Regions from separate parts of the Frankia sp. Hr75.2 genome, predicted to be linked through region 1. Evidence: predicted binding sites of a transcription regulator. Region 1 holds the regulator's gene; each other region holds the start of a gene.
What was found. The regulator LexA, encoded in region 1, represses DNA repair genes until DNA is damaged. The targets are predictions, from matches to a motif close to CGAACNNNNGTTCG.

Region 2: AC559T_RS00075 (HNH endonuclease signature motif containing protein) is a predicted target of LexA. The motif match lies at 1,535-1,548, and genes of this name have one in related genera.
Region 3: AC559T_RS20935 (SAV_6107 family HEPN domain-containing protein) is a predicted target of LexA. The motif match lies at 2,019-2,032, and genes of this name have one in related genera.
Region 4: pcrA (DNA helicase PcrA) is a predicted target of LexA. The motif match lies at 2,215-2,228, and genes of this name have one in related genera.

What each region holds. Positions count from the first base shown of each region.
Region 1 covers NZ_CASGGV010000303.1:32,268-35,635, reverse strand. Annotated here, with positions in the region: gene hflX (GTPase HflX) at 1-1,029, shown strand, start outside; gene lexA (transcriptional repressor LexA) at 1,145-1,897, opposite strand; gene AC559T_RS25120 (LysM peptidoglycan-binding domain-containing protein) at 2,819-3,064, shown strand.
Region 2 covers NZ_CASGGV010000002.1:1,365-4,732, forward strand. Annotated here, with positions in the region: gene AC559T_RS00075 (HNH endonuclease signature motif containing protein) at 77-1,357, opposite strand; gene AC559T_RS00080 (SDR family NAD(P)-dependent oxidoreductase) at 1,989-2,759, opposite strand; gene AC559T_RS00085 (LacI family DNA-binding transcriptional regulator) at 2,943-3,368, opposite strand, start outside.
Region 3 covers NZ_CASGGV010000288.1:180,662-184,029, forward strand. Annotated here, with positions in the region: gene AC559T_RS20925 (BTAD domain-containing putative transcriptional regulator) at 1-890, opposite strand, end outside; gene AC559T_RS20930 (hypothetical protein) at 1,178-1,993, shown strand; gene AC559T_RS20935 (SAV_6107 family HEPN domain-containing protein) at 2,114-2,683, shown strand; partial or broken gene AC559T_RS20940 (IS607 family transposase) at 2,763-3,074, shown strand; gene tnpB (IS607 family element RNA-guided endonuclease TnpB) at 3,071-3,368, shown strand, end outside.
Region 4 covers NZ_CASGGV010000111.1:163,424-166,791, reverse strand. Annotated here, with positions in the region: gene pcrA (DNA helicase PcrA) at 1-2,207, opposite strand, end outside; gene AC559T_RS10555 (pyridoxal-phosphate dependent enzyme) at 2,381-3,368, opposite strand, start outside.

The sequences.
Region 1 (3,368 bases):
TGCGACGGCGAGCTGACCCCCGGCCAGCTGCGCCAGCTCGAGGAGGTCGTCAAGGTCAAGGTGATCGACCGGACGGCGCTGATCCTCGACATCTTCGCCCAGCACGCGACGTCGCGCGAGGGCAAGGCGCAGGTCGAGCTCGCCCAGCTGCAGTACATGCTGCCGAGGCTGCGCGGCTGGGGTGAGTCGATGTCCCGGCAGGCCGCCAGCGGCGGCCGGGCGCCGATCGGTACCCGTGGCCCCGGTGAGACGAAGATCGAGACGGACCGTCGCCGGCTGCGCGCGCGCATCACCAAGCTGCGCCGAGAGCTCACCGGGATGGCCACCGTCCGGGCGACCAAGAGGTCGTCACGCCGCCGCGGTGCCGTTCCCGCCGTCGCGATCGCCGGCTACACCAACGCCGGCAAGTCGTCGCTGCTCAACCGACTGACCGGGGCGGGCGTACTGGTCGAGGACGCGCTGTTCGCGACCCTCGACCCGACGGTGCGCCGGGCCACGCTGCCCGACGGCCGGATCTTCACCCTGGCCGACACGGTCGGCTTCGTGCGCCACCTGCCGCACCAGATCGTCGAGGCGTTCCGCTCGACGCTCGAGGAGGTGGTGGACGCCGACCTCGTCCTGCACGTCGTCGACGGTTCGGCCCCGGACCCGATGGGGCAGATCTCGGCCGTGCGCGAGGTGCTCGCCGAGATCGACGCGGCCGGGGTGCCCGAGCTCATCGTGGTCAACAAGGTGGACGCGGTCGACCCGACCACGCTCGCCGTCCTGCGTCAGGCGGTGCCGGACGCCATCTTCGTCTCGGCGCGGTCCGGGGCGGGGCTGCAGGAGCTGGTGGAGGCGCTCTCGGCGCGGATACCGCACCCGGAGGTCGAGATGTCCCTGCTGGTGCCCTACACCCGGGGCGATCTCGTCTCCCGCATCCACCAGATCGGCGAGGTGCTTCGAGTTGAGCACACCGGCAAGGGCACCGAGGTCGCCGCGCGCGTGCCCGTGGGCCTGGCCGCCGAGCTGGAGCCGTTCCGCGCCTGACGGCCCTGCCTGAACACCAGCCCCGACGGAACACCGCGAGCTGAACACCGCACCGGTCAGACGCCTGACGTCTGACCGGTGCCTGGCCTGCCCGGTGCCGGCCGCGTGCCGGGGATCAGACCCGGCGCATCACCGCCACGATGCGGCCGAGGATGGTCGCGTCCTCGGCCGGGATGTCGGAGAAGGCCGGGTTCTCCGGCGCCAGCCACACCCGGCCGTCGCGCTGCCGGAACCGCTTGACCGTGGCCTCCCCATCGATCATCGCCGCGACGATCTCGCCGTTGTCCGCCACCGGCTGCTGCCGGACGACGACGAAGTCGCCGTCACAGATGGCGGCATTGATCATCGACTGGCCGACCACCTTGAGCAGGAACAGAGTTCCCTCGCCGACGATCTCCTTCGGCAGCGGGTAGACGTCCTCGATCGCCTGCTCGGCGAGGATCGGCCCACCGGCGGCGATCCGCCCCACCAGGGGGACGTAGGTGGGCGTGCCGGCCTCCAGCGCCGTGGTCTCGGCGGGTGCGCCGGCCGCCGCCGCGGCACCCGCGCGGGAACGCCCGCCGGCCTTCGCGCCGCCGATCGGAAGCACCTCCATCGCCCGCGGCCGGTTCGGGTCGCGCCGGAGGAACCCCTTCTCCTGCAGCACCTTGAGCTGGTGTGCCACGCTGCTGGTGCTGGTCAGGCCGACAGCCTCGCCGATCTCCCGGACGCTCGGCGGGTATCCACGCCGCTCCACCGCGGACCGGATGACCTCGAGCACCTTCTTCTGCCGCTGCGTCAGGCCCGAGGCGTCCGCGGGGCTGTCGGGAAAATCCCGGACGTTGCCACGGGTGTCACCTCGGCGGGTACCCCGTTCCTGGCTGGTCATCGCTTACCGCTCTCCTGTCGATGCTTCCGCGCGGCGGATGGTGCCACCGGCGGCTGCCAAGGACCGGGTGGTCGACGGCCCGGCTCCGCCAACACCCACCCGGTCGTTCCAATGCTTTGTCCGATTAGTAACTTTTGATCGGTTCGGCTGATCGGTTTGGCAGGGTCCTTCGTGCTCGGTTCATCTCGCACGATCGTCCACAACTGATCGTCCTTGACGGTAGTCGGCCGGTCGCCGAATCTCAAACGTCTGTTCGAGCGTGTCGGGGGAAGTGTGCGTGGCGGCCGTGTAAGAATCGCTCAGGCGTTCGATCGAACGAGTGTTCGCGCCTGGGAGGTTGGCATGACCGACGGTGGCGGTGCGGCCGGTGGGAATGCGTCAGTTCGGCGGGGTCACCCGGTGTCCCGCAGCTGCGCGCTGCGGCAGGGTGCGCAGGTCGCGACGGGTGCGCGGGGGGCACGCGGCGTGCGTGGAGCCGCGGTGGGCGGAGTCGCCGTCCGTGGCCGCGGGGTGCGGGGGGTGGCGGTGCGCGGCATGGGCCGCGTGCCGGTAGGGCGCCCGGTTCGCTCTCGTGGCGCCCGATGTGGTCTCTCGGGGGCTGCTCCGGCCGCCACGGTGCCGCCCGGTGAGTCCAGGCGGGGCGGTGAGCGGCGATCCGGGGCGTCCGTCATCGAGATGCCCGGCATGTGGTGGCGTGAGGCAGCCGTCGGGCTGGTCGCGGCCGGGTCGGCCGCCGCGGCGCCCGGGCCGCGTCCTGGGCCGAGTGGGCAGTCCCAGCCCCAGCGTCCCCGGCCTCAGCCCCACGCCCGGCCTGAGGCTCGACCTCGACCTCGGGCCGGGTCCCGGTCGCGGGCCGGTGGGCGGGGGAGGTCGGGTGCGCGGCCGCCGCTGCGGCTGACCAGGCGCGGCCGCATCGTCGTGGTGGCGCTGGCGAGCACGCTCCTCGGCCTTGTCTTCTCGTTGGTGCTGGTGACGGCGTCACAGGCGTTCACCGGCGTCCCGGTGAGCTACCGGACGCACGTCGTGCGGTCCGGGGAGACACTCTGGGAGATCGCCCACGAGGCCGCCCCCGAGGCCGACGCCCGCGACACCGTCCGCGGGCTCATGACCCTGAACGGCCTCGACACGGTGACGCTCATGCCCGGTCAGGAGCTCCGGCTCCCCTGACCCGGCTTTCCTGCTGCGGCCCCGACGCCCCGATAGCTCGGCGGCCCGGCATGCCCGGGGCTTTCGGTGCGTCAGGTGTTGCGGCTGCCCCACCGAGGGCACGTCCGGCTGGTGTCACCGCCTGTCGTGGCCCCGGCGCGGGCTGGCGAGAACACACCTGAGGACCACATGCGCCGGAGGGGCCGGTGTCGGATCTGTCGGGGGTGTGCGCTACGGTGGACACAACATCTTGTAGTTGCAGCACCGCAAGTCATCCACAGGTTGTTACACAGGTAATCCACAGGGCCTTGACCGTCTGTCCGCA
Region 2 (3,368 bases), on a different contig from region 1:
CCACCGGACACGGAGGCCCGCGCGATGCTCCGCACGGTCCGTCGACACGTCGTATCCGATAACCCGTACCTCAAAATTAATGCACCCCATTTTCTCTTCCTACGCGCGTATCGACTTCGAGATATGTGTGGGGGTTGGTGATGCTGGTTCGCCCGAGAGGGCTGACCCACACGAAGATCCCTTCCTCTGGTTGGGTGACTTTCCAATGGCCGCGATGTTTCATCCGGTGGTGTCGGCGGCACAACGGGCCGAGGTTCCTGGTGAGGGTCCGCCCGTCCTCGGAGAAAGGTATGGTGTGATCGGTGTCGGTGCGCTGTGAGGGTCGGGTGCAGCCCGTGAAAACGCAGGTTCGGTTGCGGGCGCGAACATGGCGGACCTGCGCGGTGTTAGGGAGACGCCGGTCGGCGACCTCGACCAGACGCCCTTGTGAATCGGTCAGAATCCGCCGCCAGGTCGAGCCGGGCCGGTCGGCCATCTCTCTGGCGATTCGAGCGGGGATCGGGCCGTACCCCGGAATCTCTCCGGGGTCGTCGGACAGGCCGATCAGGGTCGTCACAGGTACGACGACCTGAATCTCGCACGGCATCGGCGCGGCGTGGCTGCCTCGGCCCGTGAGCAGGTCGACCAGCACGTCGGCACGAATCTGGTCGCGGGTCCGGTCATCCCCCACGGACCTGTTGTCACTGATGGAGCGGGCAGCCTGATCGATCCGCCGGTAGCAGGCCTCGGCGTCCTCCGCGGGAAGGACGGCGCCGAGCGAGCTTGTCCCGTCCTCGTCGGGCGAGACCCACACCCGCCGGTCCTTGCGCCGGGTCTCCGCCCGGTCCGCCGCCCCCTGCGGGTCGACCTTGGCCACGGCGCGCCGGCAGGCATCGGTGAAGGCACGCCGGTTCGGTCGCGCTCCTCCGGCGAGCACACACGCCTCGACCTCGCCCGCGGCGCGATCGTCAAGCGGGTGCACCGCCTTCTCCAGTGCGTGCAGCCGTTGGAGATCCAGAACTCCCGCCCTGAGTGCGTCGACCGCGTCCGGGAGACGCCGGGTGACCGTGCAGGCGAACGCCATCTGGGCCGTGGCCGACTGGGGCGAGACCGCCATCGCGGCGGCTACCTCTTCTGGTACGAACTCGTCGGACATCAGCGACTGCCCGGCGCCCGGCGGGAGCCGGAGGGCTGCGAACTGAGCCAGCAGGGTCAACAGACCCGCGTGGCCAGCCGCGATCACGCGCACGACACGAGAGATCTCCCTGAGCAGATCGCCTGCCTTCATGTCGAGCGCCTCGCGGGCAAGGAGGCCGCCGCCCGTCTCCCCCGCGTCTTCTTCTGGGCCGGCCGAGTGCGCCGTCGGCCTTCCGGTCACGGTGGCAGCCTCATCTCCGGGTACGGGCCGGCGGGCTGACCCGGCGGATGTGGCAGCAGAACCGGTCCTGGTACCGGGCGCGTGAGCGACGGTGCGTCGCCCACGCGGCGACGCACCACACCTCGAGCCGGGAACAGAGGTCACGGTGTCACCGCCTATCCATCAAACCGTTGGGATCGAACGTGTGTTCGATGCTATGACTGGCGGACGGGGAGAACAAGTGACTCGAGAGAGAGACCACGCCAAGTTCACGCAATCCTGCATATCCATCAGGCAATCTCGCGTGGTCGCAAAAATGGTATCGACAGATTTCCTCGAGCCTTGACTACGACGCCACTCGTGATACCTTCGAGATGTCTCAGGGCTCCCTAGAGCGAGACACTGAACATTAATTTTAAAATAGTGATCGATTCCCGAAGGCGCTAGGAGTCTGCTGACTCACCGGCAGGCAGCCGTCGGAAATCCTTGCGTACATCGTCGGGTGCGCGGGCGATGCCACGCTCGATATGATGCGCCGCCGACGAGTTCGGTTTTCCGTCCACCGTGATCGCCGTGAAGACCCACGCGGTAGAGGACGCCCTGCTACCGCTCCAGCGTTCCGGCCCGACGGGTGCCGGGCCGGAACGCACGGTCAGAGAGTCCGGAAGAGGCCGCCGTCGACGAGGATCTGCGCGCCGTTCACATAGCTGGCCGCAGCGCTCGCCAGGAAGACGCAGACGCCGACCATGTCTCCGGGTGCCCCAATCCGCTTCATCGGATTCATCTCGCCGGCCAGGCGCTTCGCGTCCGGGCCCCAGGCCTTGGTTATGTCGGTGTCGAACGCGCCGGGAAGCACCAGGTTCGCGCGTACCTTGGGCGACCACGCGCCGGCCAGCCCGAGAGTCAGGGCGTTGAGGGCCGCCTTCGCCATGGCGTAGGGGAGATCGCTCGCGTTGGGGCGCAACGAACCCGCCGTCGTCACGTTGATGATCGACCCGCCGTCGCCGGCCGCCATCCTCGATCCCACGAGGGCGCTCAGCCGGAACGGGCCGCCCGCGTTCACCGCGTGGACCTTGTCGTAGAGCTCCTGGGTCACCGAGGTGAGGGTGTCGTAGACGGGGGACATCCCTGCGTTGTTCACCAGGACGTCGCAGCGGCCGAACCTGTCGTAGACCGCGTCGGCGAGGCGGTCGCAGTCGTCCCACCGGCCGACGTGGCAGGCGACGGGAAGCGCCCGCCGACCGGTCTCGGCCTCGATCTCGGCGGCCGCGGCCTGGCAGGCCTCGATCTTGCGGCTGGCGACGACGACGTCGGCGCCGGCCGCGGCGAGCCCCCCGGCCACCGCGCGGCCGATCCCCCGACTGCCGCCGGTCACGACGGCGACCCGTCCGGTGAGGTCGAAGAGCTGGTCAGGTGTCTTCATCGTGTCGTCTGCCACCGTGCGAGTCTCGCCGATCGGCCGCTCGCATGGAGCGGGTCACCCCCGTGGACGAGGTCGACGGCGAGCCAGCGCGGACCGTGCCGCCGCGCACGCCGGTGGCACGCCGATGCCACTGCTCCCGGCCGCCGCACGCCACCCGCCGGCGCTCGGGCCCTTTGGCGGTGTTCAGGCGACGACGTCCGCCGGCCGGCGCCCGGTGGACGCCCGGACCACCAGCTCGGGTGCCAGCACGACCTGGCTGTGCTCATGTCCCGCGCGGTCGCGCGTCTCCGCCAGCAGCAGCTCGGCGGCGGTACGTCCCAGCAGCTGGCGCGGCCGCGCCACGGAGGTCAGCGGAACCGCCGCCACGGCGGCGAGCTCGATGTCCTCGTAGCCGGCCACGGCGAGATCGTCGGGGACGCGCAGGCCGAGCCGCGTCACCTGCTGCAACAGGCCGAGGGCGACCATGTCGTTGGCGCAGAGCACGGCCGTGGGACGTCCGCTGCCGGACAGAACGGCCAGTCGTTCCCCGGCCCGGCGGCCGGCGGCGACGTCGGCGCCGCGGGTGTCGACCCGCAGCAGGCTGTCCGGGTCGGCACCGGCGTGCAGCAG
Region 3 (3,368 bases), on a different contig from region 1:
GTGGCCAGGATCTGGTTCCGGATCGTGTCGCGGCCGGTGAACTCCTCGATGTCGGGCGGGAGCTGGTAGACGCCCTGCCCGGTGGGCGGCGCCGACACCGGCCGGCCCAGCGCACGTGGCGGCGTCCAGGCCAGGCCCGGATCGGCGCGCAGGACGTCCTCCTGGAGCCGTTGCAGCAGCGGGGATTCCAGACCGAGATCGTGGAGTGCCTCAAGGCCTTCCCGGCAGGCCCGGGCGGCGTCCTCGGTGCGTCCGTCGCGGTAGAACGCGAGAACAAGCTCCCGGCGCAGCCCGTCGTCGTGCGGATGTCTCGTGACGAGCATCCGCAGATCACCGATGACCTCGCGGTGTCGGCCCAGCGACAGATCGGCTGAGATTCGCGTCTTCTGGATGTCAAGGTGAAGCTCTGTCAGTTTTTCGACGTAGCCCGTTGCGAAGGGATAGTCGACGAGATCGACCAACGGTTGGCCGCGCCAGAGCGCCTGCGCCTCCTGCAACGGCGCGATGGCGCTGACCGGGTCGCCGTCCTCGATGGCGCGCCGGCCCTGCTCCAACAGCCGCCGGGCGCGTTCGGCGTCGATCTGCGCCGGCCCCACATCGAGCAGATAACCGGCTCCCCGGCGGATGAGCACCTGGGCTGAGCTGGGGCTCTCCAGCCGGCGGCGCAGCTCGCTGACGTGCGTCCGCAGGGTGGCGAGTGCCCTTTCCGGGGCTGGTTCGCTCCAGATCACCTCGATCAGGCGCTGGGTGGACAGCACCTGCCCGGCCTCGAGCAGCAGCGCCGCGAGCAGCACCTTTCGCTGGGTGCCGCCGAGCACGACGGGAACACCGCCCGCGGTGACCTCCAACGGCCCCAGGACGGCGAACTGGAGCCGGTCCGGATCGGGCATCTGGTCCTCTCGGGAGAATGCGGTCGCCGGTGTGGTGCGCCGGCGGTGTTCGTCCTTCTGATTCTGCCTTTCCCGCGGCGGGCCGTGGCGGACACCGGGACAACCGCGGAATCGTCGCGCGTGCGATTCGACGCTTTCAACTCCGGGTCAACGGCAGTCGTGATCGGGTGTGTACCGGTTGTTGATCGGTCCGGGGTGCACTCGTTGTCGAGAGCCATACCGGGCCGCCGCGCATTTCGGCGGGGGGTGTTCGGGGTCCCGCGGTGGCTGGAGGGAGGGTGTCGATCATGTCGATCTTCGAGTTCTCGGGCATCGGAGCGGTGACGGGTGCGTCCCGCGGCGGAGCGGACGAGGCACCGGATCACCGCCGCCGTGACGGCGGCGCGCGGCGGGCGGCCGCGGACCGGGCTGACGTGAGCCGGGTGGAGGCGGGCCGGGCGGGTGCCGAGGGGGCCGGCGCGGGCCGCCGCGGGGTGGCGCCCGGCCTTGCCGCGCGGCTCGACGGCCTGCTGCCGCTGGAGGTGGGCTACGACTTCGTGTCGGGCACCCGCAACCAGGTGTGGGTGCGCGGTGACCGGGCGGCCGTCCTCGAGAGGTGGCATCGGGACGGCGGGGTGGAGCTCATGGTCGCCGACCGCCCGTTCCGGCTGGAGTCGGACCTCGACGGCGTGGGGGTGCGGGTGGTCGATCCGGTGGCGCGGCTGCCGCTCGCCGCGTTCCGGCCCCGGCCGCGGGGCGGCCTGGTCGACCTCGCGGACGGCTCCACGCTGCGCTGGCTGCGCCCGCGCCGCCGGGCCGCCGGGTACGTCTTCGAACGCGGATTCGTCGGCTGGCGGAACGCCAACATCGTCCGGTTCGCGCACGACGGGGTCGCGATCGTGCTGGTTGACCCGTCCGACCTGACGCGCCATCGCCCGCCGGTGGCCCGCCCGGACTTCGGCGCCGCGACGGTGGCCGACCCACGCCGGGGCTGGGTGCCCGAGGTCACGGTGCTCGTGCTGCTCGGCTGGTTCCTCCTGCTGCTGGAGGACGACCCGGTGCCTCCGGCGCCCGCCTACCCCGATCTCGACCCGTCCGCGTGGCGCGCCCCGCCGGCGGGTTGACGGCCGGCCGGCCCGGGATTACTTTCGAACATGCGTTCGATGTCGGGGTGGCCCGGCATCACGTGATCTGGCATCACGTGATCCAGCATCACGCGGTTCGGCATCGGAGAGGTGATCCCAGTGGGTGCGGTTCGGCGAAGCACTGTCAGTGGGTTCGGAGTGGCCGGCGACCAGAGCGCGGTGGGCCGCCAGGGCACGGTGAGCCGTCACGACGGTTCCGGTCCGCGCGGGCCGGTCCCCGGGCAGCTTCCGGGCCGGACGATGCTCCCCGCCTCGGGGCTCCCGCGGCGCTCCCGGGACGAGCTCCTCACCTCGGCCCGGCGCGGGCTGGCCGAGGCGGCCTTCACCCGCCCGGCGGCTGAGCGTTACGCGTTGGCGCATCTCGCCGCCCTGCGGGCCGCGGCCGCCGTTCTCGCTGCCCGCGCGCAGCCCCGCCCGGGTCGTCGGGGCCGCCCGGTGAGCGCGTGGCGGCTGCTCGCGCTGGTGGCCCCCGAGCTCGAGGAGTGGTCGGCGTTCTTCGCCGCGGGTGCCGGGCGGCGGGCCGCGGCCGAGGCCGGGCTCGCCGTCGTGACGACCAGGGACGCCGACGACCTCGTCCGCCAGGTGGAGATCTTCCTCGGGCTCGTCGAGGCGGCGCTCGGCGTGCCCTCCCAGCCCTCGTTGGCGCAGGCCGCGTCCCCGTGGGGTTGAAAACTGTTGTCAGTTGAGTGCCAGTTAGCGCTGAGTGGCGCTGTGTGGTGGTGGTGTGAATCTCAAGGAGTGGGCGGCTGTGAACGGGGTCGGGTCGGCACTCGACGGCCCTCGGCGGGAGTTCCTCGCTCTGCTGCGTGACCCGGCGGTGACGACGATCGTCGTCGAGCATCGTGACGGGTTCGCCTGGTTCGGCGCCGACTCTGTCGAGGCGGCGCTTGCCGCGTCAGGTCGCAGACTCGTCGTCGTCGACCCGGCCGACCAGGTCGACGATCTTGTCCGGGACATGACGGAGATCCTGACGTCGATGTGTGCCCGGCTCTATGGCCGCCGGACCGCCGCGGACCGGGCCGCCCGCGCGGTGGCCGCCGCTACCGCGGACGTGCCGTGAAGGTTCTCCAGGCGTACCGGTTTGCGCTCGACCCGAACGACGCCCAGCTCGCGGATCTCCGTAGACATGCCGGGGCGGCCCGGTTTGCCTACAACTGGGGTCTGGCTCGGGTGAAGGCCGCGCTCGAACAGCGAGACGCCGAGAAGTCGTATGGCCTGACCGGGGACCTGCTCACCCCGGTGCCGTGGACGCTGCCCGCGTTGCGGCGTGCGTGGAACGCGGCGAAGAACGAGGCCGCCCCGTGGTGGTCGGCGTGCTCGAAGGAGGCGTACTCGTCCGGACTGGACCAGCTCG
Region 4 (3,368 bases), on a different contig from region 1:
CAGGCGCTGCGTACCTGGGACCTGGTGAGGTACAGCCTCGCACGGGCCCGGGTGACGCCCACGTAGGCGAGCCGGCGCTCCTCCTCCAGCCCGGTCGGGTCACCAAGCGTGCGCATGTGCGGGAAGACGCCGTCCTCGAGCCCGGTCAGGAACACGACGGGGAACTCGAGGCCCTTCGCGCTGTGCAGGGTCATCAGCGTGACCACGCCGTCCGAGCCGTCGTCGTCGGGTATCTGGTCGGCGTCGGCGACGAGCGCCACCTGCTCCAGGAACTCGGCGAGGGTGCCGTCCGGGCGCCGCTCGGTGAACTCCTGGACGACCCCGACGAGTTCGCGCAGGTTCTCCACCCGGCCCTGTGCCTCGATGGTGTCCTCCGCGACCAGCTCCGAGAGGTAGCCCGTCCGTTCCAGCGTCGCCTCGATCACGGCCAGCGGGCCAGCGGGCAGCTGCTCGCGCAGGCCCTCCAGGAGGGCGACGAAATCTCGGATCGAGCGGGCCGACCTGGTCGCCACGCCGGGTACCTCGTCCACCCGGGTGAGCGCCTCGGAGAAGGCGATCCGCTCCCGCTCGGCGAAGGCCGAGACCATCGCCTCCGCGCGGTCACCGATGCCGCGCCGCGGAACGTTCAGGATGCGCCGCAGGTTCACCGTGTCCGTCGGGTTCACCAGCACCCGCAGGTAGGCGAGAAGATCACGGATCTCGCGGCGCTCGTAGAACCGGACGCCGCCGACGACCCGGTACGGCAGGCCGACCCGGATGAAGATCTCCTCGAACACGCGGCTCTGCGCGTTCGTCCGGTAGAAGACGGCGACGTCCGCCGGCCTGGCCAGGTTCTCGTCGCCGAGGCGGTCGATCTCCTCCGCGACGAACGCGGCCTCGTCGTGCTCGTTGTCGGCGACGAAGCCGACGATCCGCTCGCCGTCACCGGCGTCCGACCACAGGCGCTTGGGCTTGCGCTGGGCGTTGCGGGCGATGACCGCGTTCGCCGCGGAGAGGATCGTCTGCGTGGAGCGGTAGTTCTGCTCCAGCAGGATGACCGCCGCGTTCGGGAAGTCCTGCTCGAACTCGACGATGTTGCGGATGTTCGCGCCACGGAAGGCGTAGATCGACTGGTCCGCGTCACCGACGACACACAGCTCCGCGGGCGGAACGGCACCCGACGGCGGCACCGCCTTCGCGGGCCACCCCGCCCCGTCGGGCTCAGCGGAACCGCCGTACTCCGAGGAACCGTCGGGCTCCGCGGAACCGCCGGAGTACACAGCCTCGCCGGAGCCCGCAGCCGGCTCGTCAGCCGAGGACGCCGAGCGGCCCACGAGCTCACGGATGAGCACGTACTGGGCGTGGTTGGTGTCCTGGTACTCGTCCACCAGGACGTGGCGGAACCGGCGCCTGTAGTGCTCGGCGACGTCCGGGAACGCCTGTAGCAGGTTGACCGTGGTCATGATCAGGTCGTCGAAGTCCAGCGCGTTCGCCTGGGTCAGGCGCTGCTGGTAGGCGGCGTAGACCTCGGCGACCGTGCGCTCGATGTGGTTCGTGGCCCTGTCCCGGGCCGTCTCCCAGTCGACCAGCTCGTTCTTCAGCGCACTGATCGCCGCGGCGAGCCCACGGGCCGTGTGCCGCTTCGGATCGAGGTCGAGATCCCTGGTGACCAGCGTGATGAGGCGCTGGGCGTCCGCCGCGTCGTAGATCGAGAAGGAGGAGCCGAAGCCAAGCCGGCTCGCCTCCGAGCGCAGGATGCGCACGCAGGCGGAGTGGAAGGTGCTCACCCACATCGCCCGGGCGCGGCCGCCCACGATCGCCTCGACGCGCTCCTTCATCTCGCCGGCGGCCTTGTTGGTGAAGGTGATCGCGAGGATCTCGCCGGGCCGCGCGCCGCGCGCCGCGAGCAGGTACGCGATCCGGTGCGTGAGCACGCGGGTCTTGCCGGACCCGGCACCCGCGACGACCAGCAACGGCGAGCCGGCATGCACCACCGCGGCACGCTGCTGCGGGTTGAGCCCCTCGAGCAGCTCGTCCGGGTCGAGCCTGGGCGCCCGGGCGCGGGTGGCGCCGCCCTGCTCGAGCACCGCCGGGCCGAAGGCCCCACGGGACGCCCGACCGCCACCGGGAAGATCACCGTGCGGCTCGTGGTCGTCGCCGGAGCCGGCCGGGGCACCGCCGTCGACCAGGGCCCCGGGGCCGAAGGTGTCGTCGAAAAGAGTGCTCATCAGACCTCGATCGTACGTTCGACGGGCCAACCACCCGGCGCCGCGGCCACGCCGACCGCCACGCCATGCTGCCGGGCGGGTCCGACACTTCCATGCCCCGCCCGAGCCCTCGCGGCCGGGTCTCGCCTGCCCCAACCTCCGGGCACAGGCCCGCCGGTCGGCGCCGCGGGCGGTCAGGCAACCGTTCGACGGCCCGCGGCCGAGCCGGCCGAGCCGGCCGGGTCGGCACCGACGCTGCCGGTACCGGCAGCGCTGAGAGCACCAGCGCCGGCGCCGGCGAGTGCGGCGACCCTGGCGTCGACGGCCGGGTCAAGGTTGCCGCCGGAGATCACCACCGCGGTGGGCCCGACCGCGAGCCGGGGGGTCCGCAGCAACGCGGCGACACCCGCCGCGCCCGCGGGCTCCACCCGCTGGCCCGCCCGGCGCAGCAGGACCATCGCCTCCCAGAACGCACTCTCGTCGACCGTGACGACGTCGTCGACGAGACGGGTGGCGAGCTCGAGGGTGAGCCGCCCGGGCGCGGCCACGGCCATCCCGTCGGCGATGGTGCCGGCGGCGGTTCCCGGCTGGCCGACCGTCTCCGTCGTGCCGGCGCTGCCCGGGGGCACCGTGACGCGGCGACCGGCGCGGAAGGATGTGGCGAAGGCCGGCGCGGCGGCGGACTGGACGCCGATGACGCGGACGTCCGGGCGCAGGCCCTTGATCGCTACGGCAAGGCCACACAGGAGACCACCACCGCCGACTCCGACGATGACGGTGGCGAGGTTCGGGACCTGCTCGAGCAGTTCCAGCCCGATCGTCCCCTGCCCGGCGATGACGGCGGCGTCGTCGAAGGGATGGACCAGCAGCCGGCCGCCCTCGTTCGCGAACGCGGCCGCCGCCGCGAGCGCCGCGTCGACCCCGCCCGGGACGTACTCGACCCGGGCGCCCCAACGCCGGGTGCTGGCGACCTTCGACGGGTTGGCGCTCTCCGGCACGAAGATCGTCGCTTCGACGCCGAACCGGGCCGCGGCGAAGGCGACGCCCTGCGCGTGGTTACCCGCGCTCGCGGCCACGACCCCCCGCTCGCGGGCGTGCGGGCCAGCGGCCGCGATCCGGTGATATGCGCCGCGCAGCTTGAACGAACCGGTGTGCTGCTCGTGTTCGCACTTGAGCCAGACC